DNA from 4 places in the Pseudarthrobacter linnaei genome. Region 2 is predicted to be linked to each of the others. Evidence: predicted binding sites of a transcription regulator. Region 2 holds the regulator's gene; each other region holds the start of a gene.
What was found. The regulator HrcA, encoded in region 2, represses chaperone genes, less so after heat shock. The targets are predictions, from matches to a motif close to TTNGCACTCGNNNNNNNCGAGTGCNAA.
Positions count from the first base shown of each region.

Region 1: the regulator HrcA is predicted to act here: its motif matches at 2,834-2,860, upstream of groL (chaperonin GroEL).
Region 3: the regulator HrcA is predicted to act here: its motif matches at 5,518-5,544, upstream of groES (co-chaperone GroES).
Region 4: the regulator HrcA is predicted to act here: its motif matches at 1,656-1,682, upstream of ACZYZ3_RS12585 (FmdB family zinc ribbon protein).

Region 1 is NZ_JBVAYX010000007.1:127,704-135,044, forward strand. Features, by position in the region: gene ACZYZ3_RS09235 (RNase H family protein) at 1-890, opposite strand, end outside; gene groL (chaperonin GroEL) at 1,012-2,649, opposite strand; gene ACZYZ3_RS09245 (ABC transporter substrate-binding protein) at 2,968-4,212, opposite strand; gene ACZYZ3_RS09250 (cold-shock protein) at 4,323-4,529, opposite strand; gene ACZYZ3_RS09255 (LytR C-terminal domain-containing protein) at 4,687-5,337, opposite strand; gene ACZYZ3_RS09260 (DUF3263 domain-containing protein) at 5,419-5,736, opposite strand; gene ACZYZ3_RS09265 (uracil-DNA glycosylase) at 5,845-6,630, shown strand; gene ACZYZ3_RS09270 (siderophore-interacting protein) at 6,699-7,341, shown strand, end outside.
Region 2 is NZ_JBVAYX010000001.1:226,415-233,755, forward strand. Features, by position in the region: gene ACZYZ3_RS01005 (16S rRNA (uracil(1498)-N(3))-methyltransferase) at 1-723, opposite strand, end outside; gene dnaJ (molecular chaperone DnaJ) at 726-1,853, opposite strand; gene hrcA (heat-inducible transcriptional repressor HrcA) at 1,956-2,969, opposite strand; gene ACZYZ3_RS01020 (DUF3097 domain-containing protein) at 3,202-4,053, shown strand; gene ACZYZ3_RS01025 (DUF4870 domain-containing protein) at 4,197-4,616, shown strand; gene hemW (radical SAM family heme chaperone HemW) at 4,718-5,956, opposite strand; gene lepA (translation elongation factor 4) at 5,999-7,341, opposite strand, start outside.
Region 3 is NZ_JBVAYX010000002.1:14,800-22,140, reverse strand. Features, by position in the region: gene ACZYZ3_RS01975 (glutamate--cysteine ligase) at 1-736, opposite strand, end outside; gene ACZYZ3_RS01970 (glycoside hydrolase family 3 N-terminal domain-containing protein) at 1,053-2,636, shown strand; gene ACZYZ3_RS01965 (shikimate 5-dehydrogenase) at 2,709-3,551, shown strand; gene ACZYZ3_RS01960 (THUMP-like domain-containing protein) at 3,624-4,901, opposite strand; gene ACZYZ3_RS01955 (hypothetical protein) at 4,958-5,389, shown strand; gene groES (co-chaperone GroES) at 5,700-5,996, shown strand; gene groL (chaperonin GroEL) at 6,074-7,341, shown strand, end outside.
Region 4 is NZ_JBVAYX010000013.1:4,754-12,094, reverse strand. Features, by position in the region: gene galU (UTP--glucose-1-phosphate uridylyltransferase GalU) at 1-863, opposite strand, end outside; gene ACZYZ3_RS12590 (5-formyltetrahydrofolate cyclo-ligase) at 963-1,622, shown strand; gene ACZYZ3_RS12585 (FmdB family zinc ribbon protein) at 1,769-2,020, shown strand; gene ACZYZ3_RS12580 (RcpC/CpaB family pilus assembly protein) at 2,130-2,960, shown strand; gene ACZYZ3_RS12575 (AAA family ATPase) at 3,040-7,119, opposite strand.

The DNA.
Region 1 (7,341 bases), on a different contig from region 2:
CGGTAGGTCAGGAGGACCGTTTGTCCGCCCAGCCGGTCCGCGCCCAGCAGTTCCAGCTCGATGGGCGCTCCCGGCTGATCCTCGAGGGACATCATCACGGCATCCCGGGTCCAGATCCGGCCTGAGCTGCCGATCTCGGTGAAATCCGGGTGCAGCAGCACACCGGTGCGGCCGGGGTCCGCACGGGTTTCGGGCCGGAGGAGTTCGCGTTCCAGTGCCTCGACGATGGCTTCCGGGCTCGCGTCGGTGCCCGGGGCGGGCATGGTGTCCTCATCGAGCTCGCTGAAGAGGTCGGGTTCATCAAAGAGCGACGCTTCACCAAACAGCTGCTGCTGGCCGATCAGGGCCGGCGCGGCCTGCGCTGTCTGCGGACCCTGAGCGGCTGCGGGGGCGGTCCCGGCTGAGGGAGCCGGCGCCTCGGCTGCGGCACCGAAGCCGGGGCCCTGCCGGACGGCGACGCCCCGCTGGTACGCTGTCGCGGCTGCCCTCGCGCGGTCATCCGCCGCCTCATTCAGGTCGTGCCCGGCGTGGCCGCGCACCCATTCGAAGGTGTATTTGCGGCCGACCAGCGCCTGGTCGATCTCCTTGAGCAGCTCGACGTTCATGACGGGCTTGCCGTCGGACTTGCGCCAGCCCTTGCGTTTCCAGCCCGGCATCCACTTAGTGACGGAGTTGATGACGTACTGGCTGTCGCAGAGGATGTGCAGGTCCTCGCCCGCCAGGTGCGCGGTGGAGCGGAACAGGTCCAGCACGGCCATGAGCTCGCCCATGTTGTTGGTGCCGTGCGGCCATCCCCCGGCCCGCCAGCAATCGTCGTTCACGTACCAGGCCCATCCGGCCGGGCCGGGATTTCCTAAAGCCGAACCGTCGGCTGCTGCTGTAATCGTCACTGCACTATCCTGCCAGACCGGCCGGGCCTTCAACGCCGACGGCGGCCCCACCCGAAGGTGGGACCGCCGTCGTTGAACTGGAGGTTCAGCGCTGGACCAGCCAGCGCCGGAAGCCGGGTGGTTAGAAACCGCCCATGCCTCCCATGCCGCCCATGTCGTCGCCGCCGCCCATGGCTGGGGAGTTCTTCTCCGGCTTGTCGGCCACGACGGCCTCGGTGGTGAGGAACAGTCCGGCAATGGAAGCCGCGTTCTGCAGGGCAGAGCGGGTGACCTTGACCGGGTCGTTGATGCCGGCAGCCAGCAGGTCGACGTACTCGCCCGTTGCTGCGTTCAGGCCGTGGCCGGCAGGCAGGCCGCGGACCTTGTCGACGACAACGCCGGGCTCGAGGCCGGCGTTGAAGGCGATCTGCTTCAGCGGGGCATCGATGGCAACGCGGACGATGTTCGCACCGGTTGCCTCGTCGCCTTCGAGCTGCAGGTTGGCGAATGCCTTTGCACCGGCCTGGATCAGGGCAACGCCACCGCCGGCGACGATGCCCTCTTCAACAGCAGCCTTGGCGTTGCGGACAGCGTCCTCAATGCGGTGCTTGCGTTCCTTGAGCTCGACCTCGGTTGCGGCACCGGCCTTGATGACCGCAACGCCGCCGGCCAGCTTGGCCAGGCGTTCCTGCAGCTTCTCGCGGTCGTAATCCGAATCGGAGTTCTCGATCTCGGCGCGGATCTGGGAAACGCGGCCGGCAATCTGGTCAGCGTCACCTGCACCCTCGACGATGGTGGTCTCATCCTTGGTCACAACGACCTTGCGGGCGCGGCCCAGGAGTTCGAGTCCAGCGGTCTCAAGCTTGAGGCCGACTTCCTCGGAGATGACCTGGCCACCGGTGAGGATGGCGATGTCGGCGAGCTGCGCCTTGCGGCGGTCGCCGAAGCCCGGAGCCTTGACGGCGACGGACTTGAAGGTGCCACGGATCTTGTTGACGATCAGGGTGGCCAGGGCCTCGCCCTCGATGTCTTCGGCAATGATCAGCAGCGGCTTGGAGGACTGCATGACCTTTTCGAGGACAGCAACCAGTTCCTTGACGTTGGAGATCTTGGAGTTGACGATCAGGATGTACGGATCCTCGAGGACCGTTTCCTGGCGCTCAGCGTCGGTGACGAAGTAAGCGGAGATGTAGCCCTTGTCGAAGCGCATGCCTTCGGTGAGCTCCAGCTCGAGGCCGAACGTGTTCGACTCCTCGACGGTGATGACGCCTTCCTTGCCGACCTTATCCAGGGCCTCGGCAATCAGGGCGCCAATCTCGTTGTCACCGGCAGAGATCGACGCGGTGGCGGCAATCTCTTCCTTGGTTTCGATTTCCTTGGCGGAGGCCAGGAGCTCGCGGGTGACAGCTTCGACAGCCTTCTCGATGCCGCGCTTGAGGGACAGGGGGTCAGCGCCGGCCGCGACGTTGCGCAGGCCTTCCTTGACCAGGGCCTGAGCCAGCACGGTGGCGGTGGTGGTTCCGTCGCCGGCGACGTCATCAGTCTTCTTGGCAACTTCCTTGACCAGCTCGGCGCCGATCTTCTCGTAAGGATCCTCCAGCTCGATCTCCTTGGCGATGGAAACACCATCGTTGGTGATCGTGGGGGCGCCCCACTTCTTTTCGAGGACGACGTTGCGTCCACGCGGGCCGAGGGTGACCTTGACGGCGTCGGCGAGGATGTTCAGGCCCCGCTCAAGTCCGCGGCGTGCCTCTTCATCAAATGCAATGATCTTGGCCATAACGGCAGTAGTCCTTTCGGGACAGTCGTTAAGAATGAACCTTTGCTGCGGTGCCCGCGACGGACGATCCTTGCCCCGCGGCCTCTGTATGCCGCCGGGCCAGGAATCTCACCCCAGCCAGGTGTTTCTTTCGCTCCCGGATGCGGCTGCTGCAACTTCGCGGCCGGGCGAACCGGGCGTTGTTTTAGCAGTCGATACGCGGGAGTGCTAACTCAATAATTAGCACTCCCCCGGGGAGAGTGCAAGCAGTGCGCGCAACGGAACGCCCTGCACCGCCGGCTGGCGGGGCTCCGGCGCGACGCAATACGCTACGGGCGATTAACTCCCGTTGCTGCCGGCCGTCTCGCTGCCGCTCATGGTTGCCATGTTGTCCGCACCGTATGTGTAGACGACATAGTTGGCGGAACTGACATCACCGTTGGCATCGAAGCCGATCCGCCCGGATTCACCGTCGTAATCGGGCCGCTTGCCGGCCCGGAGGACGTCGAGGCATTCCTGGTAGCTCTTGCAGACCGTGGCTTCGCCGGAAGGCCCGGAGCCGCCGGACGCCTGGGCACTGCCCCCCGAGACGGCGATCAGGCTGGCCGCAACGGAGGCTCCGGCGTCGTCCTCCGCCGCAGCGGCCGCAACGGCGGCGAGGTTGACGGCGTCGTACGTCTCAGCGGCAAAGGTCATGTCCGCCAGCTCCGGATCCACGGACACCAGCTCGGCCTGGAAGTGCGCGGAGGCGAAGGTCCCGGGCAGGATTCCCCGGGCACCGCCGAGTGCGCTGGATCCAAGGCCTGAGCCGTACTGGTTGACCGCACCGTCGCTGAGGATGAGCTTCGCTCCGGCTACGCCGGCGTTGTTCAGCTCGGCGATGGCGCCCTGCGCCCCGGCCCGCGAGACCAGCACGACGGCGTCGGGAGCCGCCGCCTTCACGGCAGCGGCCGCCTGCTGGGCCTGGCCCGGGGCGAACCCCGCGACGGCGACGGACCCGAGGCCGGACCGCTGGGCGGCGGCGGCGACGGCGGTGGACACGTCTTTGCCGTAGCTGCCTTCCTCGTACACCACGGCGAGGGTGGCGGCCGCGCTGTCCGTGGCGAGCTTGACCAGCACGGGGGCCTGCGCTATGTCGGCCGCCGAAGTCCGGAAATAGAAGCCGCCGCTCTCATAGCTGCTGAGCCCGCTGGCAGTGTTCGCGGGGGAAATCACGGCGATCCTGGCGTTGGCTAGGACATCGATGGCGGCGGGAGCCCGGCTTGAGTCCGTGGGGCCAATGACGACGTCGGCTTTGGCCGCCACCAGCGCCTTGGCCTGCGCTCCGGTGTCCGCGCTGATGGTCTCCGGGAGCAACTCCACCGGCTTGCCCTTGTGGCCGCCCGCTGCGTTGATTTCCTTCACGGCAAGCTTTGCGGCAGCCAACTGGGGGGCGTTGAGGAAGCTCTGTGGGCCGGTGTTGTCGAGGATCAGCCCGATCCGCAGGGTGCCGTCACCGCTCGCGTCCGCCTGCTCCACGCGGGCGCCGCCAGTAGGGCCCAGACACGCGGTTGTGGTCAGGGCGGCAGCCGCGGCCACGGCCATGGCGCGGCAGACCCGCTGGGCCGCAGGCCGGCTCCGGAAGGTACTGCCAGGGGCCCTTGGAGCAGCGGCGTCGGCGGGGCCCTGCGGGGCGGGCGCTGCGGCGGCGAAGGTCACTGGACGGGCCGGACGCTTTCGGCCTGCGGGCCTTTTTCGCCCTCGCCGACTTCGAGTTCCACCCGCTGCCCCTCGTCCAGGGCACGGTAGCCCTCCCCCGCGATGGCAGACCAGTGCACGAAGACATCGGCCCCGGAGCTGTCCACGGTGATAAACCCGTAGCCCTTCTCGGCGTTGAACCATTTGACGGTTCCCAATGCCATTGGAGACCACACTTTCAGTTGGCTGGCGGGCGGCCCACCACAACGTGGGCCGCGGAATGCAAGCAGTCCGCAATTACTGTACCCACAGCCTCGGGCCGGAGCGCGCGGCTGGGTCGGGTCAGGCAGCCAATAGTTATTCAGGCGTAACCGGAACTCACTACTGGAAACCTGGCGCCAGGACAACAACGAGCGGGAGCTGGAAGTCGGCCGAGTCCACTACGGTCGGGATGCCCAGGAGTTTGCCAAGGGCTTCGGCGTTTGTCTTCTGCGCGGCACCGCTGTAGAAAATGACGGACCGCTGCTGGGGCGCACCACCCCAGTTTCCGAGCGTGCCGATTTTCCAGCCGGCGGTGGAGACGGTTCCGCCTACGCGGGTGGCCAGGCCCGCAGTGCCTGCCGCGTTGTAGACCGCGACCGGCTGGGTCTTGTCGACGACGGCAGCCGCGGAGGCGGCGGCGGGCGTGGTGGCGGGCGTGGAGGGTGCCACGCTGGCCTCCGGGTTCACCGGGGCAGGACTGGACGGCCCGGGGCTGGACGGCGCCGGGGTGGAGCTCGTGGGGGCGGGCGACGCGGCGGCGCTGCTGCCGACCTGCTCGGACGAGGCGGCCATCGGCTCGCCGGCGGAGGGGAATCCCAGCTTCGGCAGAATCAGGAAGGCCACGAGGCCGACGGCCAATGCCGCGGCGCCGACGGCCAGAATGGACCCCAGGCGGTGGCGGCGGCGGGTTTCGGCGACTGCCCGGTGGACACCCTGGCGTGTGGAGGTCTCCGGGACCCGATCAAATTCATCCCGAGCGTATTTGGTCATGGTAAAAACGACGTCCTTGCTGATTTCTGACGATTTGCCCACGCCGGCGTCCGCGCGGGAATCCGCGCATCCGGCTGTGCTTTACGCGTCTGAGCCCAAGCGGCGAGCAGTGCGCGCACGTTGGCGTGACGTACGTAGTCTACGCAATCTCTTCACCAGCATGGGATCGTGGGCCAGCGCATCCTCGGTGTCGATGAGGGCGTTCAGGAGTTGGTAGTAGTGCGTGGCGGAGAGGTCGAAGAGCTCCCTGATGGCTTGTTCCTTGGCGCCGGCGTATTTCCACCACTGCCGTTCCAGCGCCAGCATCTGCTGGTGGCGGCTGCCCAGCAGCGACTCGGGGCTGGTCCCGGCGGCGACAGATTCCGCCGTCGAGAGGCGCTCCTGCGCTTGTTCGGCCACGACACACTCCCTGCTTGTTCCGGTACGGCTGGATACGGTGAAAAGTCTTCACCCATGTTACGGGCGAATAACAGTGTTGTCATTCGCCACCCTGCGAGAATAGGTGCTGTGCCTACCTTCGACTCCCTTGACAGCGGTGCCCTGTTCGAGCTGGAGCCCGCAGTGACCCAACCCGTGGGCTTCGCCGGGCTGGCCCGCCTGCCGTTGCACGAGCTCGTGGCTGGCGACTGGGCCGGGGCGCTGGCCCCGGTCGAGGGGAAGTTGCGCGACGTCCTGTCCTTCCTGGGCCGGGAAGTCGCCGAGGGCCACGAGGTCCTGCCGTCGGCGTCGAACGTGCTGCGGGCGTTCCGGCGGCCGCTGGCAGAGGTCCGGGTCCTCATTGTGGGCCAGGACCCGTATCCGACGCCCGGCCATGCCGTCGGACTGTCTTTCGCCGTCGACGGCGCCACCCGGCCCATTCCGCGCAGCCTCGCCAATATCTACAAGGAACTCGAGGCCGATCTGGGGCTGCCGCCGCGGATCCACGGCGATCTCAGCGGCTGGGCAGACCAGGGCGTCCTGCTGCTGAACCGGGTCCTTAGCGTCCGGGCCGGGGAGGCCGGCTCGCACCGGACCAAGGGGTGGGAAGCCATCACGGCGGCGGCGATCAGCGCCGTGGCGGAACGCATCACAGCCGACGGCTCCCCCGCGCCGCTCGTGGCGATCCTGTGGGGCCGCGACGCCGGGACCGCCCGGCCGCTGCTGGGCTCCGCACCGGTGCTCTCCAGCGCCCATCCGAGTCCGCTCTCGGCCTCGCGGGGATTCTTCGGCTCCCGACCGTTCAGCCACGCCAACATGCTGCTCCAGGAGCAAGGCGACGGCACAGTGGACTGGGGACTGCCGCCGCTTCCCTAGCCGGCTGCCTCTACTGGCGGGCTTCACGGTCAGGGTTCCGTCCAGGGATGTTGGCTACGCTTGGCTTCATGACCTCAGTCCCCGCAGCCACCTCGGCCACCCGGAAATCCCGCCCACAGACCAGCCTCACCGTCCTGCGCCGGGAGCAGCTCTCGCGGCACATGGTCCGGATCATTGCCGGGGGTCCGGGTTTCGCCGGCTACGTGAACAATGACTTCGTGGACCGTTACGTCAAGATCGTGTTCCCGCAGCCCGGGATCGACTACCCGGAACCGCCGGACCTCTGGGAAATCCGGGAGTCCATGCCGCGGGATCAGTGGCCGCACACCCGGACCTACACCGTCCGCTGGGTCGATACGGCGGCCGGTGAACTCGCCATCGACTTCGTGATCCACGGCGATGAGGGCCTCGCTGGACCGTGGGCTGCGTCCGCCCTGGCCGGCGACGCCCTGACCTTCACCGGCCCGGGCGGCGGCTACAACCCGGATCCGGCCGCGGACTGGTACCTCTTCGCGGGCGACGAGTCCGCCCTGCCGGCCATCGGCGCCTCGATCGAATCGCTGCCGGAGGATGCCTGCGGTCTCGCCTTCCTCGAGGTGGACGGCGAAGCCGACATCCAGGCCATCGCGGCGCCGGCCGGTGTGGAACTGCGCTGGCTCCTGCGCAGCGGCGTGCCTGCCGGGGCCAGTGAACTGCTGGTCAGCGCGGTGC
Region 2 (7,341 bases):
GCCGTCCGCAGTGCCGTCGTCCGCAGTGCCGTCGTCCGCAGTGCCGGCGGCGCCTGAGCCGGCGTCCGCAGGGCCGCCAACCACAGTGCCGCCGACCGCAGCGCCCGCAGCGCCGTCGGCCGCTGAACCGGCGGCGCCTGAGCCGGCGTTCTGCCAGGCCTCCAGCACCTGTCGCAGCGGACGCACGGCGTCCTCGTGCAAAATGATGGCCAGGTCGGCAGCCGCCACCGCGGCCTGCAGCCCGGCGCCGTCGACGGCGGGGCGGACCTGGGGAATCCAGGCGCGGCGTGCCTGCTTGGCCGCCGCCGTTACGACGGACTGCCACTTGGCGTGGGCTTTCGCCGCGCGTTCGGCCTTCCAGCGGACAATCGAACGTTCCGCCTGCCAGGGGACGACGGCGTCGATCCCGAGCTCGGTGGCGGTTTCGGCGGCGAGTTCGTCCCGGTCCCCCTTGGCGAGGGCCTGGACCAGGACGAGCCGCACCGCTGGCCGGGGCTCCTCGGCGAGTCCGGAGCACTCCACGGACAGTTCGCCGGGAGCGACGGCGGCCACGGTGCCGGTGAGGCGTTTTCCGGCGCCGTCGGCGATGTCCACGGTCTCCCCCACACCAAGCCGCTTCACCGTGACCGCATGGCGGGCCTCGGGACCGTCAAGGACGAAGACGGAACCGGGGGCCAGCCCGTCCAGGCTGCCGGGGGCAGTGAAGAAGACCGGGTTGCTCACCGCTACAGGTTACCGAGCCGGTCCCGAAGCTTCGCGAAGACCCCGCCGCCCGCGGCGAGCTTTCCTTCGCTGAACTGTTCCCCGCGCAGCTTGGCGAGCTGGCGGAGCAGATCCTCCTGGGCGGCGTCGAGCTTGGTGGGGGTGTCCACCTGGAGATGGACCTTGAGGTCGCCGCGGCCGTAGCCGCGCAGGTGGGTGACGCCGAGCCCGCGGAGCGTAATGACCTCACCGGACTGGGTGCCGGCCTTGACATCGATCTCCTGCCGGCCGTCGAAGGTGTCGAGGGTCAGCTCGGTGCCCAGCGCGGCGGCGGTCATGGGGATGTTGAGGCTCGCGTGCAGGTCGTCGCCGTCGCGCACGTACGTGGCGTCGTTGTTGACCCGGATCTCGACGTACAGGTCGCCCGCGGGGCCGCCGGCAGGTCCGGCCTCGCCCTGCCCGGAGAGCTGGATGCGGGTGCCGGTGGCGACACCGGCAGGAACCTTGACCGTCAGGGATCGCCGGCTGCGGATGCGGCCCTGGCCGGCGCACTCGTTGCAGGGGTCCTTGATAACGGTGCCGAAGCCCTCACAGGACCCGCAGGGGGCCGTGGTCATGACCTGGCCGAGGATGGAACGCACGGCGCGCTGGACCTGGCCGCTGCCGCCGCAGATGTCGCAGCGTTCCGGGTGGCTGCCTGCACGGCAGCACGAGCCATCGCAGGTGGGGCAGGTGACGGCCGTGTCCACTTCGATTTTTTTATTGACGCCGAAGACGGCGTCGCGGAGGTCGATCCGGACGCTGATCAGGGCGTCCTGGCCGCGGCGTACCCTGGAGGCCGGTCCGGCCTGGCCGCCGGCGCCAAAGAAGGTCTCAAAAATGTCCTGGAACGCGAAGCCCTGGCCGGCGTAGCTGCCGCCGCCGAAACCGTTGTCGGTGCCGTTCTCGTTGCCCGTGGTGTCGTAGATCCGGCGTTTCTGCGGATCGGACAGCACCTCATAGGCGTGGGTGACGGCCTTGAAGCGGTCCGAGGCGTCGTCCCCCGGGTTCACGTCCGGGTGGAGGGTCCGCGCGAGTTTGCGGTAGGCCTTCTTGATTTCTTCTCCGGTAGCTTCGCGGGAGACTCCCAGAACGTCGTAATGGCTGCTCAAAATGTGTATCTCTTCCTTTTTTGTACTGCCGGTGGGGCACTGCCTGTTAGGGGCAAGAAGTCTGGTCTCGGCCCGTCTGGCCGGCCGGGTGGACGCGGTTCGTCAGGGGCCGAGAATCCGCGAAAGGTAGCGGGCCACGGCCCGGACGGCGGCCATGGTGGTCGGATAGTCCATCCGGGTGGGGCCCAGCACGCCGACCTTCGCCGTCGCGTCCGGGCCGTAGCCGGTAGCCACTACCGAGGCCTCGGCGAGTCCGTCATACGGGTTTTCCCGGCCGATGCTGACTGTCACGCCCCGCGGGTCCTCTGCCATGTCGCTCAGCAGGCGGAGCATGACCACCTGCTCCTCGAGGGCTTCCAGCACCGGGCCGATGCTGAGCGGGAAGTCGACGTTGGAGCGGGCCAGGTTGGCGGTCCCGGCCATGACCATCCGCTCCTCGCGGCTGCTGGTGGCCAGCGCCTCCAGGCCGCGCGCCAGTGCCTGCGCGGCGCTGCGACGTGGCGGCGGGCAGCCGGCAATGATCGACTGCAGCGTCTGCGGCAGCAGGTTCAGCGGGGTGCCCGAGAGGCTCCCGAGGAACCGTGTGCGCAGTTCGGACAGGACCTCATCGGACAGCTCCTGCCCCGTGTCGATAACCCGCTGTTCCACCTTGCCGGTGTCTGCGATCAGCACTGCGAGCACCTTGCGGGGCGCCAGCAGGACGAATTCGATGTGCCGCACCTTGGCGCGGCTGAGGTGGGGGTACTGCACAACGGCGACCTGGTTGGTCAGCTGCGAGAGCAACCGCACCGTCCGGTCGAGGACGTCGTCGAGGTCCTCGGAGCCCTCCAGCAGTGCCTGGATGGCGCGGCGCTCCGCCGGTGAGAGCGGCTTGACCGCCGAAATCTGGTCCACGAAGAGCCGGTAACCCTTGTCTGTGGGAATGCGCCCGGCGCTCGTGTGCGGCGCCGTGATGAGGCCCTCATCTTCCAGGGCCGCCATGTCATTGCGGATCGTGGCACTGGACACCCCGAGGTGGTGCCGCTCCACGAGGGCTTTGGAGCCGACGGGTTCCCGTGAATGGACGTAGTCCTCCACGATGGCGCGCAGCACTTCGAGCTTGCGTGGTTCGCTCACGCTCCACCTCCATTCGACTGTCCCGCATCCTGTGCCGCCGCTCGCCGGCCGCGCCGGACACTGTTCCGGCACAAAGGCATAGTGATTAGCACTCGACATGCCTAAGTGCTAACCAGTCTAATATGAGTCGCCGCATTGTTAGCATTGAATTCGCTCCGGGCGTTCCTCCCGGGGCAGGTGTTTTCGGGCACAGCCCGCCGCAGCAAACCGAGCGTAAAGCAGTGTGTAACCGATGTCGTACCAGAATTGGGGCCCCCGGGACCTGTCCGCGCCCGCCCGGACCGAACTGCCTGAAGTGCCGGTGGAGCGCGGAATGGTGCTCGAGGATGTGCAGTCCGGCTGGGTCGGTGCTGTCACCCGGGTGGAGAAATCCGGCGGCATGGTCGTGGTGGCCCTCGAAGACCGCCGCGGGAAGTCCCGGTCCTTCCGCCTCGGCTTCGGCTTCTTGCTGGAGGGCCAGCCGATCCGGCTGATGCCGCCGGCGCCCCGGGCCGCCGAGGCACCCGCCGGCGCCACCAGAACCGCTTCCGGCTCCGTCCGGGTGTCCGGCCAGCGCGCCCAGGTGGCCAAAGCCAGCCGGATCTGGGTGGAGGGAAAGCACGACGCCGAACTCGTCGAACGGGTCTGGGGAGACGATCTCCGGGTGGAGGGCATCGTGGTCGAGCCGCTGCACGGCATTGATGACCTGGCCGGTGCCGTGGCCGATTTCCGGCCCGGGCCCGGACGCCGGCTCGGTGTTCTGGTGGACCATCTGGTGCCCGATTCCAAGGAATCCCGGATCGCCCAGGCTGTGATGGCGTCCCCCGGCGCAGCCGGCAACGTCCTGATCGTCGGCCACCCCTACGTCGATGTGTGGCAGGCCATCCGGCCCGCCGTGCTGGGAATCGAGAAGTGGCCGGTGGTCCCCCGCGGCGTGGACTGGAAGACCGGCATCCTGACGGCCTTCGGCTGGCCGCACAGCACCAAGGAGGATATCGGCCTGGGCTGGCAGAAGCTCCTTGGCGCGGTCCGGAGCTACGCCGATCTGGAACCGTCCCTGCTGGGCCGGGTGGAGGAGGTCATCGATTTCCTCACCGTCCCCTGAGGCGCCCCGCCGCGCAGCCCCGCCAGCGGGCCGATCGGTGATTCCGGGCCCGAGCAAGTATTCTTGATAAGGCGGCTGCGCTCCCGGCGCAGCCCTGGCACCCCCAGGCAGCAACGCACCACCGCAATCCGAAGGACGACAACGTGGCAGATGACGCACGCGAACATACTGGCAACCACGCCGGCCATGGCCAGCCCCCGTACCACGGCGTTCCCGCAAATGCGCTGCCGCTGACGGCAAACGAGGACCGGCAGTGGGCCACGCTGGCGCACTTCGGCGGCATTCTGGGCTGCGTTCCCTCACTGCTGATCTACCTGATTTTCAAGGACCGCGGCCCGTTCACTGCCCAGGAGTCCAAGGAAGCCCTGAACTTCACGCTGCCCCCCACGATTGCTGCCGTGCTGTGCAACCTGCTGGTCTTCGTCCCGGTGGTGGGCAACATCTTCGCGGTCCTGGCCACGGTCATCTGGATTGCCGTGACGTGCTTCTCGGTCGCGGCCGGCATCCACGTCAACCGCGGCCAGCCGCACCGCTACGAGTTCAACCTCCGCTGGATCAAGTAGGCCGCAGCCCCTGCCCTGGCTGGGAACTCCGGGAAGACGTGAGCCTTCCAGCGGGGCCGGGTCAGTCCCCCGGGGCCCGTGTCAGTCCCCCAGTACCCGCGTCAGTCCGGCAGGATCCTGCGGACCACGGCGTCGGCGAGCAGCCGGCCCTTGAGCGTCAGGACGAGGTTGCCGCGGAAGGCCGCCACGGGATCCACGAGGCCGTCGGCGATGAGTCCCGCGACGGCGTGCCGCCCGGTGGTACCCAGCCCGCCCAGGCTGGCGATCTCCAGCCCGGACTTCAGCCGCGCCTCCAGCATGACGCGCTCCACGTTGCGGGTCTCCGTATCGAGGGTTTCCCGGCCGGCGGCCGGCGAGAGCCCGGACCCGAGACGGTTGGCATAGGCGGTGGGGTGCTTGACGTTCCACCAGCGCACGCCACCGACGTGTGAGTGCGCACCGGGGCCGATCCCCCACCAGTCGTCCCCCCGCCAGTAGGCGAGGTTGTGGCGGCAGGCCTGCTCCGGGGTGCGGGACCAGTTGCTGACCTCGTACCAGGCGAGCCCGCCGGCCGAAATCAGTTCGTCGGCGAGTTCGTACTTGGCGGCATGGTCATCGTCGTCGATTCCCGGCACTTCGCCGCGGCGGATCTGCGCGGCGAGTTTGGTGCCCTCCTCCACGATCAGCGCATAGGCGCTGATGTGGTCGGGACCGTAGGACAGTGCCGTCTCCAACGAGTAGCGCCAGTCGGCCAGCGACTCCCCGGGCGTCCCGTAGATCAGGTCGAGGCTGACGGCGAGGCCGGCCTCCCGGGCCCACTGGACCGCTTGGGGCACCCGGCTTGGGGTGTGGGTGCGGTCCAGTACTTTCAGCACGTGCGGCACCGCGGACTGCATTCCGAACGACACCCGGGTGAAGCCGGCGCCGGCCAGCAGCTGCAGTGATTCGGGGGTGACGGAGTCCGGGTTCGCCTCGGTGGTGACCTCGGCGCCGGGCTCGAGGCCCCAGGCCGCGATGGCGGTGGTGAGAATCCGGGCCAGATCCGCGGCGGGGAGCAGCGTGGGCGTTCCGCCGCCGAAAAAGACCGTGCTGAGCGGGCGCGGCGGCAGGCCGCTGTGCCGCAGGACCGCCGCTGCGAAGTCGACCTCCGCGATGGCGGTGCCGGCGTAGGCGTCCTGGGACGCTCCGCCGCCGAGCTCCGTGGCGGTGTAGGTGTTGAAGTCGCAGTAGCCGCAGCGCACGGCACAGAACGGGATGTGCACGTACAGCCCGAACGCCCGGCCCGGGGCGCCTTCCAGCGCCTGGGCCGGCAGCAGCCCGTCCGGCGGCGCCGGGTCGCCCAGCGGGAGGGCGCTAGGCACGGTCCGGGCCTGCCTGCGTGGGGACAGTCATCACTGGCACCGCTACTTCTTGGCCTTGTCCTTGGACTCGTCCGTGGTGAGGGCGGCGATGAAGGCTTCCTGCGGGACCTCGACGCGGCCCACCATCTTCATGCGCTTCTTGCCTTCCTTCTGCTTTTCCAGCAGTTTCCGCTTTCGGGTGATGTCCCCGCCGTAGCACTTGGCGAGCACGTCCTTGCGGATGGCACGGATGCTTTCCCGGGCGATGATGCGGGAACCGATAGCGGCCTGGATGGGCACCTCGAACTGCTGCCGCGGAATGAGTTCGCGCAGCTTGCCGGTCATCATGACGCCGTAGGCGTAGGCCTTGTCACGGTGCGTGATGGCGGAGAAGGCATCCACTTGTTCGCCCTGGAGCATGATGTCGACCTTGACGAGGTCGGCCACCTGGTCGCCGTCGGCCTTCCAGTCGAGCGAGCCGTAGCCGCGGGTCTTGGACTTGAGGATGTCGAAGAAGTCGAAGACGATCTCGGCCAGCGGCAGGCGGTACCGGATTTCCACCCGGTCCTCGGAGAGGTAGTCCATCCCGCCCATGACGCCGCGCCGGCTCTGGCACAGCTCCATGATGGCGCCGACAAACTCGTTGGGCGCCAGGATGGTGGCGGCGACCATCGGTTCGCGGACTTCGGCGATTTTTCCAGTGGGGTATTCGCTGGGGTTCGTCACGTGGACGACCTTCTTGTCCTCCAGCGTGACCTCGTATTCCACGTTGGGGGCGGTGGAGATGAGGTCCAGGTTGTACTCGCGTTCGAGCCGCTCGCGGGTGATTTCCAGGTGCAGCAGGCCCAGGAATCCCACCCGGAAGCCGAAGCCCAGCGCGGCCGACGTCTCCGGTTCGTACACGAGGGCGGCGTCGTTGAGCATCAGCTTCTCGAGTGCATCGCGCAGCACCGGGTAGTCCGTGCCGTCCAGCGGATAGAGGCCGGAGAAGACCATCGGCTTGGCATCGGCGTAGCCGGGAAGCGATTCGGAGGCCGGCTTGGCCAGGTTGGTGACGGTGTCGCCGACCTTGGAAAGGCGGACGTCCTTCACACCGGTGATGAGGTAGCCCACCTCACCGACGCCGAGGCCCTTGGAAGGAGTCGGCTCCGGGGAGCTGACGCCGATCTCGAGGAGTTCGTGGGTGGCGCGGGTGGACATCATCTGGATGCGTTCGCGGGGGTGCAGCATGCCGTCCACCACGCGGACGTAGGTCACCACGCCGCGGTACGTGTCGTAGACCGAGTCGAAGATCATGGCGCGGGCCGGGGCGTTTGGGTCACCCTTGGGGGCCGGAAGGTCGCGGACGATCTTGTCGAGCAGGACCTCGACGCCCATGCCGGTCTTGCCGGAGACGCGCAGCACCT
Region 3 (7,341 bases), on a different contig from region 2:
TGCGCATCTCGATGGTGCCGAAGTGCGGGACGGGCCTGATGTCCCAGCGGATTTCGGAGAGTGAGTCGATCACGCCGGTGGTGAACATGTCCCGGGCATAGGACTCGAAGTCCTCCCAGCTACCGAACTGGAAGGGCAGACCGGCGGTGGGCAGCTGCTGGAACATCAGTGCGCGCTGCGAGGCGTACCCGGTGTCCTCGCCGCCCCAGAACGGGCTCGAGGCGGAGAGTGCCTGGAATTGCGGGAAATAGTTCACCAGCCCGTCCAGGACGGGGAGCACCTTGTCCCGGCTGTCCAGGCCCACATGCACGTGGACGCCGTAGATCACCATCTGCCGGCCCCACCACTGGGTGCGGTCGATGAGCTTGGCGTAGCGCTCCTTGTCGGTCACCCGCTGCAGCTGCGGCGGGCTGAAGGGGTGGCTCCCTGCGCAGAAGATCTCGACGCCCATCGGATCGGTGACATCACGCACGGCGGCAAGGGAACTGCTCAGGTCCGCTTTTGCTTCCGCCACGGTGTTGCAGATCCCGGTGACCAGCTCCACCGTGTTCAACAGCAGTTCCTGCTTGATGTGCGGGTGCTCGTCGTCCTCGTTCAGTTCGGGGTGCCTCGCGGCGACCCCGCGGAGGACCTCCTTGGCCACGGAGGCCAGTTCCCCGGTTTCCGCGTCCACGAGGGCGAGTTCCCATTCCACACCAAGAGTTGATTGCCTGGATGAAGCGAAATCAATCTTCATGTGGTCCCTTCATTGTTTTGCTGTCCGTTTCCCTGCCCCGTCCGGCTTTCGTCTTGGGCGGAATTGCCGGACAGTTGGCGAGGCAACGGTGGCTCAAGTCTAGTGCAGGGGTAGCATCGGGCCGGTGGTGAGATTGCAGCGAAGACGTGAAAGTGTTCACAAAAGTACCCGGTCCGTAGCGGTACTGACGGCAATTCTGGGGCTTGTCCTCGGAACCGCCTCCTGCTCCGGGACCCCGACGCCGGGGCCCGCGCCGGATTCTGCGGCCCCGGAGGCCCCCGCGGCCACCGCACCCACCGCACCGGCGCCACCTCCGGTGCCCCCGGCGGATCCGTCCGCGACGCTGCCGGACGATCCGGATGCCTTTCCCCGCGCCGGGACCCGGCCGCTCGGCTGGGGCCCGCAGCAGCGGGACGCGACCGCCGCGGCGCGGGCTGTGGCCGCGATGACTCCCGAGCAGCGGGCCGGGCAGGTCCTGCTGCCGTTCTACCGCGGGCTCGACCATGAGGCCCAGGCCGCGCTCATCGAGCGCCTGCACCTGGCCGGGTCCGTCATCATGGGCGACAACGTTCCGGGAACACCGGAGGGAAGGGTGGACACCGCGGCGATGCACGGGGTCGCCAGCCGGCTCCAGGCTGCGGCACGGGCCGGCGGCCGCAGCTGGCCCGGCCTGATCGGCGTCGACCAGGAGGGCGGCGTGGTGGCACGGCTGCGGGCGCCGCTGACCGAATGGCCTGCCCCGATGAGCTACGGCGCGGCGGGAAGCGGGGCGCTCGCCGGCAAGGCCGGCCAGGCCATGGCCTCCGAGCTCGCGGCGCTGGGATTCAACACCGACTTCGCCCCGAGCTCCGACGTCACCATGGGGCCGGCCGATCCGACCATCGGAGCCCGGTCGATGTCCGGGAACGCCGACGCCGCGTCCGGCTTCGGCGTCGCCTTTTCCCAGGGGATGCTGGCCGCGGGGCTGCTGCCGGCCGCGAAACACTTTCCCGGCCATGGTTCGGTCAGCGTCGATTCCCATGCCCGGCTGCCGGTCCAGGGCGCAAGCCTGGAGCAGCTCCGGGCCAGGGACCTGTTGCCCTTCCAGGCGGCCATCGACGCCGGTCTGCCGATGGTCATGACCGGCCACATCGCCGTGCCGGCTCTCGAACCCGGCGTTCCCGCCTCGCTGTCCCCAGCGGCCTACGCCGAACTGCGCAGCATGGGATTCCAGGGGGTGGCCGTCACAGATGCGCTCAACATGGGCGCGGTCAGGGGACAGTACCCCAACGACTCCGCTGCGCCGCTGGCACTGGCCGCCGGCGCAGATCTGCTGCTGATGCCCGTCAACGTGGAGGCCGCCCACGCCGCGATCATCGCCGCGGTGCGCAGCGGCGCCCTGCCGCCCGAACGGCTCGCCGAGGCGGCGCAGCGCGTCGTCACCATGATGATCTGGCGTGCCCGCACGGGCGCCGCGCCCGGAACGGCGCCCGGCAGCGGCAGCGGCCTGTCGCAGGACGTCTCCGCGGCGGCCATCACCGTGCTGGCCGGGCCCTGCGACGGGCCGATCGTGCCGGCCAGCGTCCGGGTGACGGGCGGCTCGGCCCAGGACCGGGCGCGGTTCGCCGCCGCTGCCCGCAACGCCGGCATCAGCATCGGTGCGGGTCCGTTGGTCTCGCTGATCGGCGCCGCGGCATCACCGTCCTCACCGGATGCGCCACAGACGCCGGCGGACGTGGCGGTCGCTCTCGACGCGCCCTGGCCGCTGGCACACTCCACCGCCCCTGCGAGGATCGCACTCTACGGCCGGAGCCAGGGCGCTTTCAACGCGCTGGCCGCCGTGCTGGCCGGACACGCCAGGGCACCCGGCAAGCTTCCGGTCGCCGTCGGGTCCCAGCACCCGGGAACCGGCTGCGCCTGATATCCGGCCTTCGCGGGCCAGCCAGCGCCCGGGAACGCGGCGGCCTGGCCCGGCCTGTCGTTTAATAGAGCAGTGCCCATCCTGAATAAAGACATGACCCTCTGCATCTCGCTCTCGGCCCGGCCGAGCAACAACGGGACGCGCTTCCACAACCACCTCTATGACCAGCTTGGCCTGAACTGGATCTACAAGGCCTTCGCCCCCACGGACCTCGGCCAGGCGATCGCCGGCGTGCGCGGCCTCGGAATCCGCGGCTGTGCCGTGTCGATGCCGTACAAGGAGGACGTCATCGCGTTGGTGGATGTGATGGACCCGTCCGCTAAAGCCATCGACTCGGTCAACACGGTCGTCAACGACGGCGGCACGCTCACCGCCTACAACACCGACTACACGGCAATCGAGCAGCTGCTGCAGCGCAACGCCGTGCCCCCGGCCTACTCCGTGCTGCTCCGGGGCGCCGGCGGCATGGCGAAGGCCACCGCCGCGGCCCTGCGCGACGCCGGGTTCCGGGACGTCACCGTGATCGCGCGCAACGAGGAGGCGGGACGGGCGCTCGCCGGGCTCTACGGTTTCGCCTGGCGCGCCGACGCCGATTCCCTGACCGCCGACATGATCATCAACGTCACGCCTATCGGCATGGGAGGAAATACGGCCGGGGGGATGGCGGGAGGCCCCGACGCCGAGGCCCTGTCCTTCCCGCAGGAGGCCGTGGACGCCGCGACGGTGGTGTTCGACGTCGTCGCGCTGCCCGCCGAGACTCCGCTGATCAAGGCCGCCCGAGCGGCCGGGAAAACCGTGATCACCGGCGCGGAGGTGGCGACCATCCAGGCGCTGGAACAGTTTGTGCTGTACACCGGGATCCGGCCCAGCGACGAGCAGGTCCGGGCCGCAGAGGACTTCATGCGGGCCCAGTAGCCTCCGGAAACTCGGAAAGCCGCCAATCCAGAAAGCCGCGAATCCGGCTGTCCGTCCGGCGCCTGCCCGAACCTAGACCGGTTCCACCGAGATGGCCACCCGCTCCTCCCCGATCCGGGTGAGGACCAGGGTGGCTGTCTTGTTGCCCTTGTTGCCCTTGTTGCTGCGGCTGCCGGGCTTGCCGCCGGTTTTCCCTCCGGTTTTCCCTCCGCTTTTCCCTCCCGGGAGGAGCTGTTTGCGCAGCTCCTCCGGGGTGACCGAGGTGCCGCGCTTCTTGATGTCCAGGACCCCGATGCCCTGGTCCCTGACCCAGGCCTTGAGCGCCTTGACGTTGTACGGCATCACCTCCAGCACCTTGTAGGGCCGGGCAAAGGGGGTGTCCCGCAGTTCCGGGGCGCAGATGTAGGCGATGTGCTCGTCGACGAGGTGCCCGCCCAGCTGGAGTGCGACGTCGGCCACCAGCCCGGCGCGGATGACGGCGCCGTCGGGCTCGTAGAGGTACCCCTCGACCGGCCCCACCGGGGCGACCGGGCCGCCGTCGAAGTCCTCGGCGCTGGTGAGCTCCGCCGCGCCCGCGGGGCCGAGCAGCAGCGCAGCCCGCCGGATCCCCGGACGGCGGACCGCGTTGAACCACAGCGCCACTTCGGTGACGTCCCCGCCCGCCGACACCCACTGGGCCTCGCAGTTCTTGGGCACCGAGTCGTGTGGCATGCCGGGGCCCATCTTCACGCCCACGGCCAGTCCGGCGCCGGCCAGGGTCTCGACGAAGGACAGCGGCGGGGAAAAGTCCTCCGGATCCCAGAGCCGTTTCGTGCCCGAGGTGGAGGTGGTCCGGCGTGCAGGGTCCAGCCACACGCCGTCGATCCCGTCCAGGGCCACCGTTGTCGCGTCGGAATGGACCACGGTGGCGTTCCGGAAGGGGATCAGGTTCATTGTGGCGCAGGCCGCCGTCGTCTCGTCCCTTTCCACCGCCGTGACCTGGATGTCCAGCGAGGCGAGCGCCATGGCATCGCCGCCGAGGCCGCAGCCAAGGTCCGCCACGTGCTGCATGCCGGCTTCCGCGAAGCGCTGCGCATGCCGGGCCGCCACGGTAAGCCGGGTGGCCTGCTCCAGGCCCGCCTGGGTGAAAATCATCTGGCGGGCGAACTCGCCGAATTTGGCCTCGGCCTTGGTCCGCAGCCGCGACTGGGTGAGGACGGCGGAGACGAGTTCGGGGGAGTGTCCGGCCTTCCGGAGGGAAGCGTTGAGGCGGAACGCCTCATCCTCCTGGTAGGGGCCCAGTGACGCCAGCAGCTCCCAGCCTTCGGGGTTCAGCAGCGGGGCGATTTGGTCCTGCGGTGCGTCAGACATGGGTTCAAGCCTAGTTCAGCGCGGGGCGGCGCCGTGCGCCCGATAAGGTTGACGGCATGGAAGACAGCGGCACGGCGAACAGCGGCAAGGACGAGTACTACCCTGAGGCCCGCGCCACCCAGCAGGACGCCGGCACCGGCCGACCCGCCCGCCAGGGACTCGCCCGCTACGCCCGGCCGGCGCTGATCGCCGGCGGTGTCATCGCCGTCGTGTGTGTGGCCCTTCTGGTGATCATCTTCTTCCTGGACTCCTTCAACGCCACCGTCTATTCGGTCGGCGGCAAGGACGTCCAGGACGCCACCGACGAGGCGAAATCCATCCGCGAGAGCTACGCCGCGGTCCGCGTCGGCGGCATCGTGTTCCTGGCCCTGGGCGTTGCCCTGGCCGCGGCCGGGGGCCTGGCGCTGTACCGGCACCGGAACGAGGCCGGTACCGACGACGGCGAGAACGGCGAGAATGTCGACTTCGAGGATCTCGGCGGACGGTAGTCCGGTACCGGCACCGCGGACATGTCCAGCGCCCGGTGCCGGCATGGAGCACAACGCCCAAATGTCCACGGGCCGCACCCAGGAATGGGCATGTCTCCAAGGCCCCAGCGGTCACCGGGAACGAATTTCTGGCACTCGCCTTGACCGAGTGCTAACTACTTACATAGAGTCGTCATTAGCACTCTCCCTAGGAGGGTGCTAACACCTGAAGCTTTACAGCCAGGCGGCTGCCGGCACCGCGACGACGGTCTGTACGCCTTGGCACCACAGCTTTAAAGTCCACGAATTTGCTGACGAAAAGGAGAGGTCATTGTCGGTCTCTATTAAGCCTCTTGAGGATCGTATTGTTGTCCGCCCGCTCGAAGCCGAGCAGACCACGGCTTCCGGCCTGGTTATCCCGGACTCCGCGCAGGAAAAGCCGCAGGAAGGCGAAGTTGTCGCAGTAGGCCCCGGCCGCTTTGACGACAACGGCAACCGCGTGCCGATCGACGTCACCGTTGGCGACGTTGTCATCTACTCCAAGTACGGCGGAACTGAAGTCAAGACCGGCGGCACCGAGTACCTCGTGCTGTCCGCCCGCGACGTCCTGGCGATCGTCGTAAAGTAACTCTCTTGGACCCCGCGCCGCCGATCCTCGTTTGACGGGTCAGTTGCGCGGGGTTCTGTCTTTGAAAGGACAAAACCATGGCAAAGCAGCTTGCGTTTAACGACGCTGCCCGCCGGTCGCTTGAAGCCGGCATCGATAAGCTCGCCAACACGGTCAAGGTGACGCTTGGCCCGCGCGGCCGCAACGTCGTGCTGGACAAGAAGTGGGGCGCCCCCACGATCACCAACGATGGCGTCACCATCGCCCGTGAAGTCGAGCTGGACGACCCGTACGAGAACCTTGGCGCGCAGCTTGCCAAGGAAGTCGCCACCAAGACCAACGATGTTGCCGGTGACGGCACCACCACCGCCACGGTGCTGGCACAGGCCCTCGTCAAGGAAGGCCTCCGTAACGTTGCGGCAGGCGCCGCCCCGGGCCAGATCAAGCGCGGGATCGAGGTCTCGGTTGAGGCCATCGCCGCCCGCCTGCTCGAAAACGCCCGCCCGGTCGAAGGCACCCAGGTCGCCAACGTCGCCTCCATCTCCGCCCAGAGCGATGAGATCGGCGAGCTGCTGGCCGAGGCATTCGACAAGGTCGGCAAGGATGGTGTGATCACCATCGAGGAATCCTCCACCACGCAGACCGAACTGGTCCTCACCGAGGGCATGCAGTTCGACAAGGGCTACCTGTCCCCGTACTTCGTCACCGACGCGGAACGCCAGGAAGCTGTCCTCGAAGACGCGCTCATCCTGATCAACCAGGGCAAGATCTCCTCGGTCCAGGACTTCCTGCCGCTGCTGGAAAAGGCTCTGCAGAGCTCCAAGCCGCTCTTCATCATCGCCGAAGACGTCGACGGCGAGGCACTCTCCACGCTGATCGTCAACCGCATCCGCGGCACCCTGAACGTCGTTGCCGTCAAGGCACCGGGCTTCGGAGACCGCCGCAAGGCCATGCTGCAGGACATCGCCACCCTCACGGGCGCCCAGGTTGTCTCGCAAGAACTGGGCCTCAGCCTGGACACGGTCGGCCTGGAGGTGCTGGGCACTGCCCGGCGCATCACCGTCACCAAGGACAACACCACCATCGTTGACGGCGCCGGTTCGGCCGAGGACGTCGCAGCCCGGGTTTCCCAGCTGCGCGCCGAGCTGACCCGCACGGACTCCGACTGGGACAAGGAAAAGCTGCAGGAACGGCTGGCCAAGCTGGCCGGCGGCATCGGCGTGATCAAGGTCGGCGCTGCCACCGAGGTCGAGCTCAAGGAAAAGAAGCACCGCATCGAGGACGCTGTGTCCTCGACCCGCGCTGCCCTGGAAGAAGGCATCGTCGCCGGCGGCGGCGCCGCCCTCATCCACGCCCTCAAGGCGCT
Region 4 (7,341 bases), on a different contig from region 2:
AGGCCGGGACCCAAGTCGTCGCTGTCGCAGGCCAATTGGACGCAGGCCTTGAGGTAGCTGAGTTTGTCGCCGGTGTCGTAGCGGCGGCCGCGGAAGACCACGCCATACACGCCGTAGCCCTCGCCGTCACCGGCCGCGAGCTCCTGGAGCGCGTCGGTGAGCTGGATTTCGCCGCCGCGGCCGGGCGCGGTGCGTTCCAGCACCTCGAAGACCGCCGGGTGGAGGACATAGCGGCCAATGATGGCCAGGTTCGACGGCGCGTCCTTGACGTCGGGTTTCTCAACGAGTTGGTTGATGCGGACGTACTCTTCGCCGCCGATTGCTTCGATGTCGGCGCAGCCGTAGGCGCTGATCTCAGAGGGCTCAACCTCGATCAGGGCGACCACCGATCCTCCGGTCTTCGCCTGCACCTCGATCATGGTGCTCAGCAGGTCGTCGCGGGCGTCGATCAGGTCATCGCCCAGCAGGACCGCAAACGGCTCATAGCCCACGTGCTGCTTTGCGCGGAGCACGGCGTGGCCCAGACCCATCGGATCGCCCTGGCGCACATAGTGGATGTCGCCAAGATTGCTGGCCGCCTGGATGGACTCAAGCTTGGCGGTGTCTCCCTTGGCTTCCAGGGCAGCTTCCAGCGTGGGGACGCGGTCAAAGTGGTCCTCCAGCGCGCGCTTGTTGCGGCCGGTGATCATCAGGATGTCGCTCAGGCCGACTTTGACAGCTTCCTCCACGACGTACTGGATGGCCGGCTTGTCGACGACGGGCAGCATTTCCTTGGGCATGGCCTTGGTGGCCGGAAGGAATCTGGTGCCGAGGCCCGCTGCGGGGATGACGGCCTTGCGGACGGGAGCGTTGGGTGTAGTCACTGGACTAATCTAACGGAGGGACCAAAACATTGGGTAATCATTCGAGCCGCCAGGGGAACCGCTGTTGGCCGGACTGCATGACGCGGAGGTAATACGGGCATGGCGTCGAAGGAAGACATCCGGGGAAGCCACCGCGCCCGGCGTGCCGCCCTGACGCCGGCCCTGCTGGAAAGCGCCGGCCGGGGCATTGCCCGGCACGGACTTGCCTGGGCTTCCGGCCTTACCGGTGGCAGACCGGGCACTTTCGCCGCCTATCTTGGGGTGGGGTCGGAGCCCCCGACCCTTCCGCTGCTGACAGCTCTGCATGAGGCCGGGCACCAGGTGCTGCTGCCGGTCTGCGAGCCCGGCCTGGCTCTGAGCTGGGTGTACTGGACACCGGCATCCGAATTTGCGCGGAGCCGCTACGCGCCGATCCAGGAGCCCGCGGGGCAACGCCACGACACTGCCGTCATGCAGCACACCGACGGCGTCTTCCTGCCGGCTACCGCCGTCGACCACTCCGGCAACCGGATCGGCCAGGGCGGCGGCTACTACGACAAGTTTCTGGCGGCGTTGGCCGCCCTCCTCCCGTCCGCGGCCCCTGCGTCCGACGGCGCGGCTCCGGCGTCCGACGGCGGGGTGTTGCCGCCCCTGCCGAGCGCCGCCGTCGTGTACGAAGGCGAGGTCCTGCCTGCCGGCAGCATCCCGGCAGAGCCCTTTGATAGGAAGGTGGCTGCCGCCCTGACCCCGGCTGGCCTGCTGCCCCTGCAGCAGCGGTAGCCGATGAAAGGACGCGCCGCAGGGGTGATAGAATTGGCACTCAGGCCCTGCGACTGCTAAGGGAGGAATCGCGGCGACGGACATGTCGGCTGCGGACCCCCCGGACAGCACGGGACCTGCTCGTTTGTCCCAGAGAAGGATTTCCAGTGCCCACGTATGCATACGCCTGCAAGGACTGCAGCCACGCCTTTGAGACCGTGCAGTCGTTTACCGACAGCTCCCTCACATCCTGCCCCGAGTGCCAGGGAACCCTGCGCAAGAAGTTCAACAGCGTCGGCGTCGTCTTCAAGGGTTCCGGGTTCTACCGGACCGACTCCCGCGACGCCAAAGGCAGCACTGTCTCCCCGGCCCCGGCCCCGGCCGCTACGCCGGCGCCTGCCGCCGCTTCCGCAAGCTAGTAACTGTCTGCGGGCCGGGGCCCGCTCCGGCCCGATGCCTTCGGGCTGTTTGTCCACATAGCCCAATGACCGCCTGCCCGGATTCCGAGCCGGTGCGTAGTGTCGGGCTATGTCCACCCCCGCCCGTCCCGTCCCGTCCGTTGGCGCAGTCCCTGAGGCCAGCCTTGGGGCCTTTTTCCGTGGCGTGTGGCACCCTTTATCGGTGCTGCGCAACGGCGGTTCCCGGCGGCGCCGGCCAGTCCGGTCGACCTCCGGAAGTCCGCGTCGCCGGCCAGGACCGGCTCGGCAGGCTCTCCGCAGGCGGCTGGCCCGGTGGCTGGCCCGTAACAGGCGGCTGGGGGTTGCGCTGCTGCTGTGCGTCGCGGCCGGCCTCACGGTCCAGCAGCTGACGCCGGCCCCGGCCTTCACGGTCTCCGCTTTCGCCGCCGCACGGGACCTCCCGGCAGGGGAGACCCTCGGCCCGGATGACCTGACGGTGTTGAGCGTCCCGCGCGGCCTGGTGCCGGCCGGCAGCTACGGCAGCACCGAGTCGCTGCAGGGCAAACAGCTGGCGGTGGCCCTGCGCAAGGGCCAACTTCTGTCTGACGCCCAGCTGCTCGGTCCCGGCCTACTGGCGGGAAGCCCCCCGGGATCTGCCGCCGTGCCGCTCCGGATGGCCGATCCCGCCTCAATCCAACTGCTCTCCCCCGGGCAGCTCGTCACAGTCGTGATGACCACCGGCAATGGCATTGACCAGCCGGCAGCTACCCAGGTGCTGGCCGCGGCGGTTCCGGTGCTCTGGACATCCGAGCACGGCAACGGGGCCGGCCAATGGCTGGCAACCGGGGAGACCGACGGCCTCCTGGTCGTCGCTGCCGGCGCCGATCAGGCCGGTCGGCTCGCCGGTGCCTCCACGCAGGGGAAGCTGTTCTTTGTGCTTGTGGCGGCCCCTCATGGCTAGTCGAGCCACCCGGCAGATGACCGCCTGGCAGGGGCTCCCGCGGAATCCCAATCCCCTGCGGTGCGGGCCGAGAAGGATCTCAGCCCCAGTGCGGAGGCTTCTGTTCCTCGAGCCAGGAATCGTGGTCGTAGCCGCCTGGCTCGTCGCCCCAGCGCCTAGGATCGTCTTCGGCGGCCTTGTTCGGCAGCACATCTGCCGCGGCCGTCGCAGTTGCGGGTTGTTCGGTCGTGTCCCGGCCTTCGCGGTCGTTCCGGATATCGCTGTGGTTCTCGGTATCGCCGTCCGCGGTCATGCCGCCGGCCTCCTTGCTGTCCTGATCTGTCCTGTCCTGATGCGCGCCGTCCGGCTGTCCGGCCGGGGACCGCCGCTCCGAGGCGTGCTCTTCGTTGACGGCAAGGTTCACGACGTCGTCGTCGAAGAATCCCGGCGAGGCCGGTTTCCGCTGCGTCGCGACCGGCTTTTCCAGGCCAAGATATCCGCCGATGCGGTCGGCGCAGGCCGACGGATCGGTGAAGACCTCTATGGTCCATAGTGGCATGTAGCGCCAGCCGAGTCTTTCCAGGAGCTGCGGGCGGAGCCGGCTGCGTTCGCGGACGGTCAGGCGGCGGTACTGCTCGGTGCCGTCGGACTCAATCGCCACGGGCCGGGGAATCTCGGCGTCGTCCAGTCCGAGGGTGCTCAACGGGTCGGCCGCGGCCACCATGTTCAGCGCGCCGTCGTACTGGTGCCAGACCCGGGCACCCCGGGCCCGCAGGCGGTCGCCCAGGTCCGCCACGAGGGGGTCGGCCCCCAGGGCCTGTTCACTGGCCGCGGCCCGCGATGCCGGGCTGCCGAGATCGGAGTTGCCTGCGATTTCACGGTTCAGCAGTTCGTAGAAGTCCACTGCGCCGTTGTTCAGCCGGGTTACGTCGAGGTCCTCCGGCCGGAAGCAGCTCAGCACGTGCAGTGACCGTCGTGCCCGCGTCATGGCGAGGGCGAATTTGGCCCGCCCTCCGTCCAGGGACAGCGGTCCCAGGCTGTGGAGGGCCCGCCCGTGCGGGGTGCGTCCGTACCCCGGGGAGAAGATCACATGGTCGCGGACCAGGCCTTGGGCGCGTTCCAGGTCCACCACGCGGAAGGATTCGTCGCCGGCGGTGAAGAAGCTGGCCAGCATCGGGTAATTCGGCAGCTGCAGCCGGATCGACTCGCCGATCCGGGCTGCGTGCCGGAGGCTGCCGGTGACAACAGCCAGCGACGTCCGCGGCCGCAGCCGGGCGTGTTCGAAGACAAGCTCCACCGCACGGTTGACCTCGGCCACCACGGATTCGACACCGTCCTGGTCGGCGCTGGGCAGCCCCGTGCCGTCCGGCAGGTATTCCACCGTCAGGGCACGGTCCAGCCCGGTCGCGGACTGGCCTTCGGGCAAGCGGCGCAGTCCGCCGTCATAAAACCCCTTGCTCAGCTGCCGCACAAGATCTTCATCCACGGCGCGGTACACCGTGCGCAGACTCCAGGTGGGCAACACGGCCGTCAGAGCCTGGTAGGCGCTCTCCACACCCTGGTGGGAGCTCTCGCCGGCCGCGAGCCGCTCCACACTGACGGTGAAGGTCCGCGGGCTCGCAATCCGGTCGTCACCGAAGGCGATGATCTGGCTGGAGCGGGCGATGGCCGGCAGGACAGCCTGCAGCGACGTCGCCTCGGCGTCGAGGATGACCACGGCGTCGAACCTCTGCTCCACGGGCAGGACCGCCGTCAGGAGATACGGGCTCACCGACCACACCGGCACGAGCATGGGCAGCAGTTCCGCGGCCTGCCCGGTCAGCGCCGAAAGCGTTACCCGGCCGTCCTTGAGCAGGCTGCGCAGCAGCTCCGCCTGGCGCGGGTGCTCCGCGATGGCTGCCCGCCACCGTTCGGCCAGCTGCCAGCGCAGCCGCGCCGCGCCGCTGGCGATGTGGGCGTTATCGGCGAGGCGGTATTCGGCCTCGAGCTGGCGCAGGGCGTCGCCGTCGGACATGGCCAGGTAGTCGTCCCCGCTGATCATGGCTTCCAGCGCCGACTGCCACCAGGCGAGCTCAAGCTCGGTGGCGACCGACTCGGCCGGCACCTCACGCTCGGCAAGGTCGGCCAGCAGTTCGCCGAGACCATGCTCGCGCATGTTTTCGACCAGAAGCGTCCGCTCCGGCAACGTCTCAAGCGTCCCGGTGTCGGCAACCAGCCGTTCCAGCCGCTCCATCAGTTCTTCATAGGGCGTGGTGTGCAGGCCGCCGCCCGCGGCGGTGTGCCGGACGGCCCGGCCCAGCTCGGCCAGCTCCGATTCCAGCTCGCGGTATAAGGCGATGATCTCGCCGAGGCCGGACGGGACCGCCGGGTGTCGCTGTGTCGTGGCGTAGCCGGACCACGCGGCCCGCTGCTCCTGGACGAGGACCAGGGAGCTGTGCAGGTCGGCGATGTGGACGCCCGGGCGGACATATTCCTTAGCCACCCGGCGCAGGCGGGACCGCTGCATGGACGGCATCTCGATGTTCCGTTCGCGACGCCAGGAGGAGGCTGCGGTGGCGGAGATGAGGTCATGGACCGGGCGGTCAAAGATATCGGCGGTGAATTTGTCGAGGCTTTCGCGGACCGCAACGAGAAGCTCAACCTGGTCGCCCCACTCGGCGAAGGTGCGGCCGAGACGGATTTCGGCGTGGTCGGCGACGCCGTTCATCAGTCCGCGCAGCTCCGGCAGCTTGCCGGCCACCGTGCGGGCCACCTGCTGGGCCTCCTGGGTCTCCTTGCGGGTCAGGAGACGGGCGCCGTGCCAGGGGCTTGTCGTCGAGGACCGGCTGAAGCTGCCCAGTTCCGCGGCGCGGTGGAGCCGGCCGGCCAGTTCCCCGCGGTCGCGGATGTTATCCAGCACGCTGCGCTTGAGCCGCACCGTGGTGGCCGGGGCAGGCTGGATCGAAGTCAGCCCGGCCAGCGACTGCATCGCTTCGTAGGGCGAGCAGCCCCAGCGCTGGCGGACATTGTGCAGCGACGCGACATGGTCCCGAAGGGCGTGGCGGTGCTCGATCAAGGTGGTGTGCAGGTTGCTGAGCTGTGGCTCAAGGGATTTTTCGTTGCGCATGATGGCGCGGACCAGCTGGCCCTTGAGCTGCAGCGGGGTGGTGTTGCCGGCGATTTGGAACAGCGTGGAGTCCAGCCCGAGGGTGTCCAGCTCTGCGGAGATCTCGCCCAGGCTGGCCCGCCGGTCCCCCACCACGAGGACGGTCTTGCCCTGATCGACGAGGGCACCAATGGTGTTGATCGCCGTCTGGGTCTGGCCGGTGCCCGGCGGGCTGCTGACCACGAGCGAGTCACCGGCGCGGACGGCGTCGAGGACGTACTGCTGGTCGGCGTCGGCGTCGAGCAGAAGCAGCTCATCGGCGGGGTCACGCTCGTCGGTGCTCGGGAAGCGCCCGGCCGTGAGCTCGGGAACCTCCACGGTCCCGCCGGCTGCGGCGCGCCCCAGCGCCCCGACGAGGGGATGGTTCTCGTTGATCCAAGGATCCTCGAGGCTCCCGGACAGGTCCGCAAACGTGGAGACCAGGAGGTTGTGCTCGACCTCGGCGCCGTGGATGGGCTGGATGAGCGTGCCTAGGCGGTCGAGGACTGGCTGGGGATCAAACCGGGCGGTGCTGTACGCCATGCGGGTGACGGCGTTGACGTCGAAGACGATCCCGTGGGTCGTCTTCAGGTGCCGGACCAGGGCAGGGTTGATCCTGGCCTGTTCGGTGAGCTGCAGTTCGTAGTCGTCCTCGCCCGGGCGAACGGTGAGGGAGATGGAGGCCAGCATGACCGGGGCAGACACACGCTGGGGTTTGCCTCCGACGGCGGACGTCCAGACCACTGTGCCGGCCGAGAAGTAGCCCGCGTCGATCCCGCGGTCATTGGCGAGTTCGAAGATCTTGGACCGCAGATTGCGCGAGGCCCTCGCGGCGACGACGTACTGCTGGTGGTCGCGGATCAGGGTGGAGAGCCGGGTGCGCCGGCCGGCCATCAACTGCGCCAGTCCGGACGGATGCGCGTGGGTCAGGTCGATGGAGCCCTCAGGCGTCTTGGTGAAGCGCAGCATGGTGTCTGCTCCGGTGACGGGCTTGAGCCCGGACAGCCATTTCCTGAGCTCCTCGGAGCCCTCGGGGTGGCCTTGACCAACTGACACTGCTGCCTTCTTTTCTGTACTCGCGTTTACTTTGCTCACGTTTTCCGTGCTCGCGCGGGACGTCCTGAACAATACCGGCATGCATTCGAGGGTAGCCCGGATCCGGCCCCGGCGAGGCTCCGCAACACTGCCGGGACACAAATTCGACCGAATTCACTGGTTCGCCGGCCTGCCCCCAAGGCGGCCGCCGGAGTCCCGCCCGGCAGCCCCGGACAGACCCCG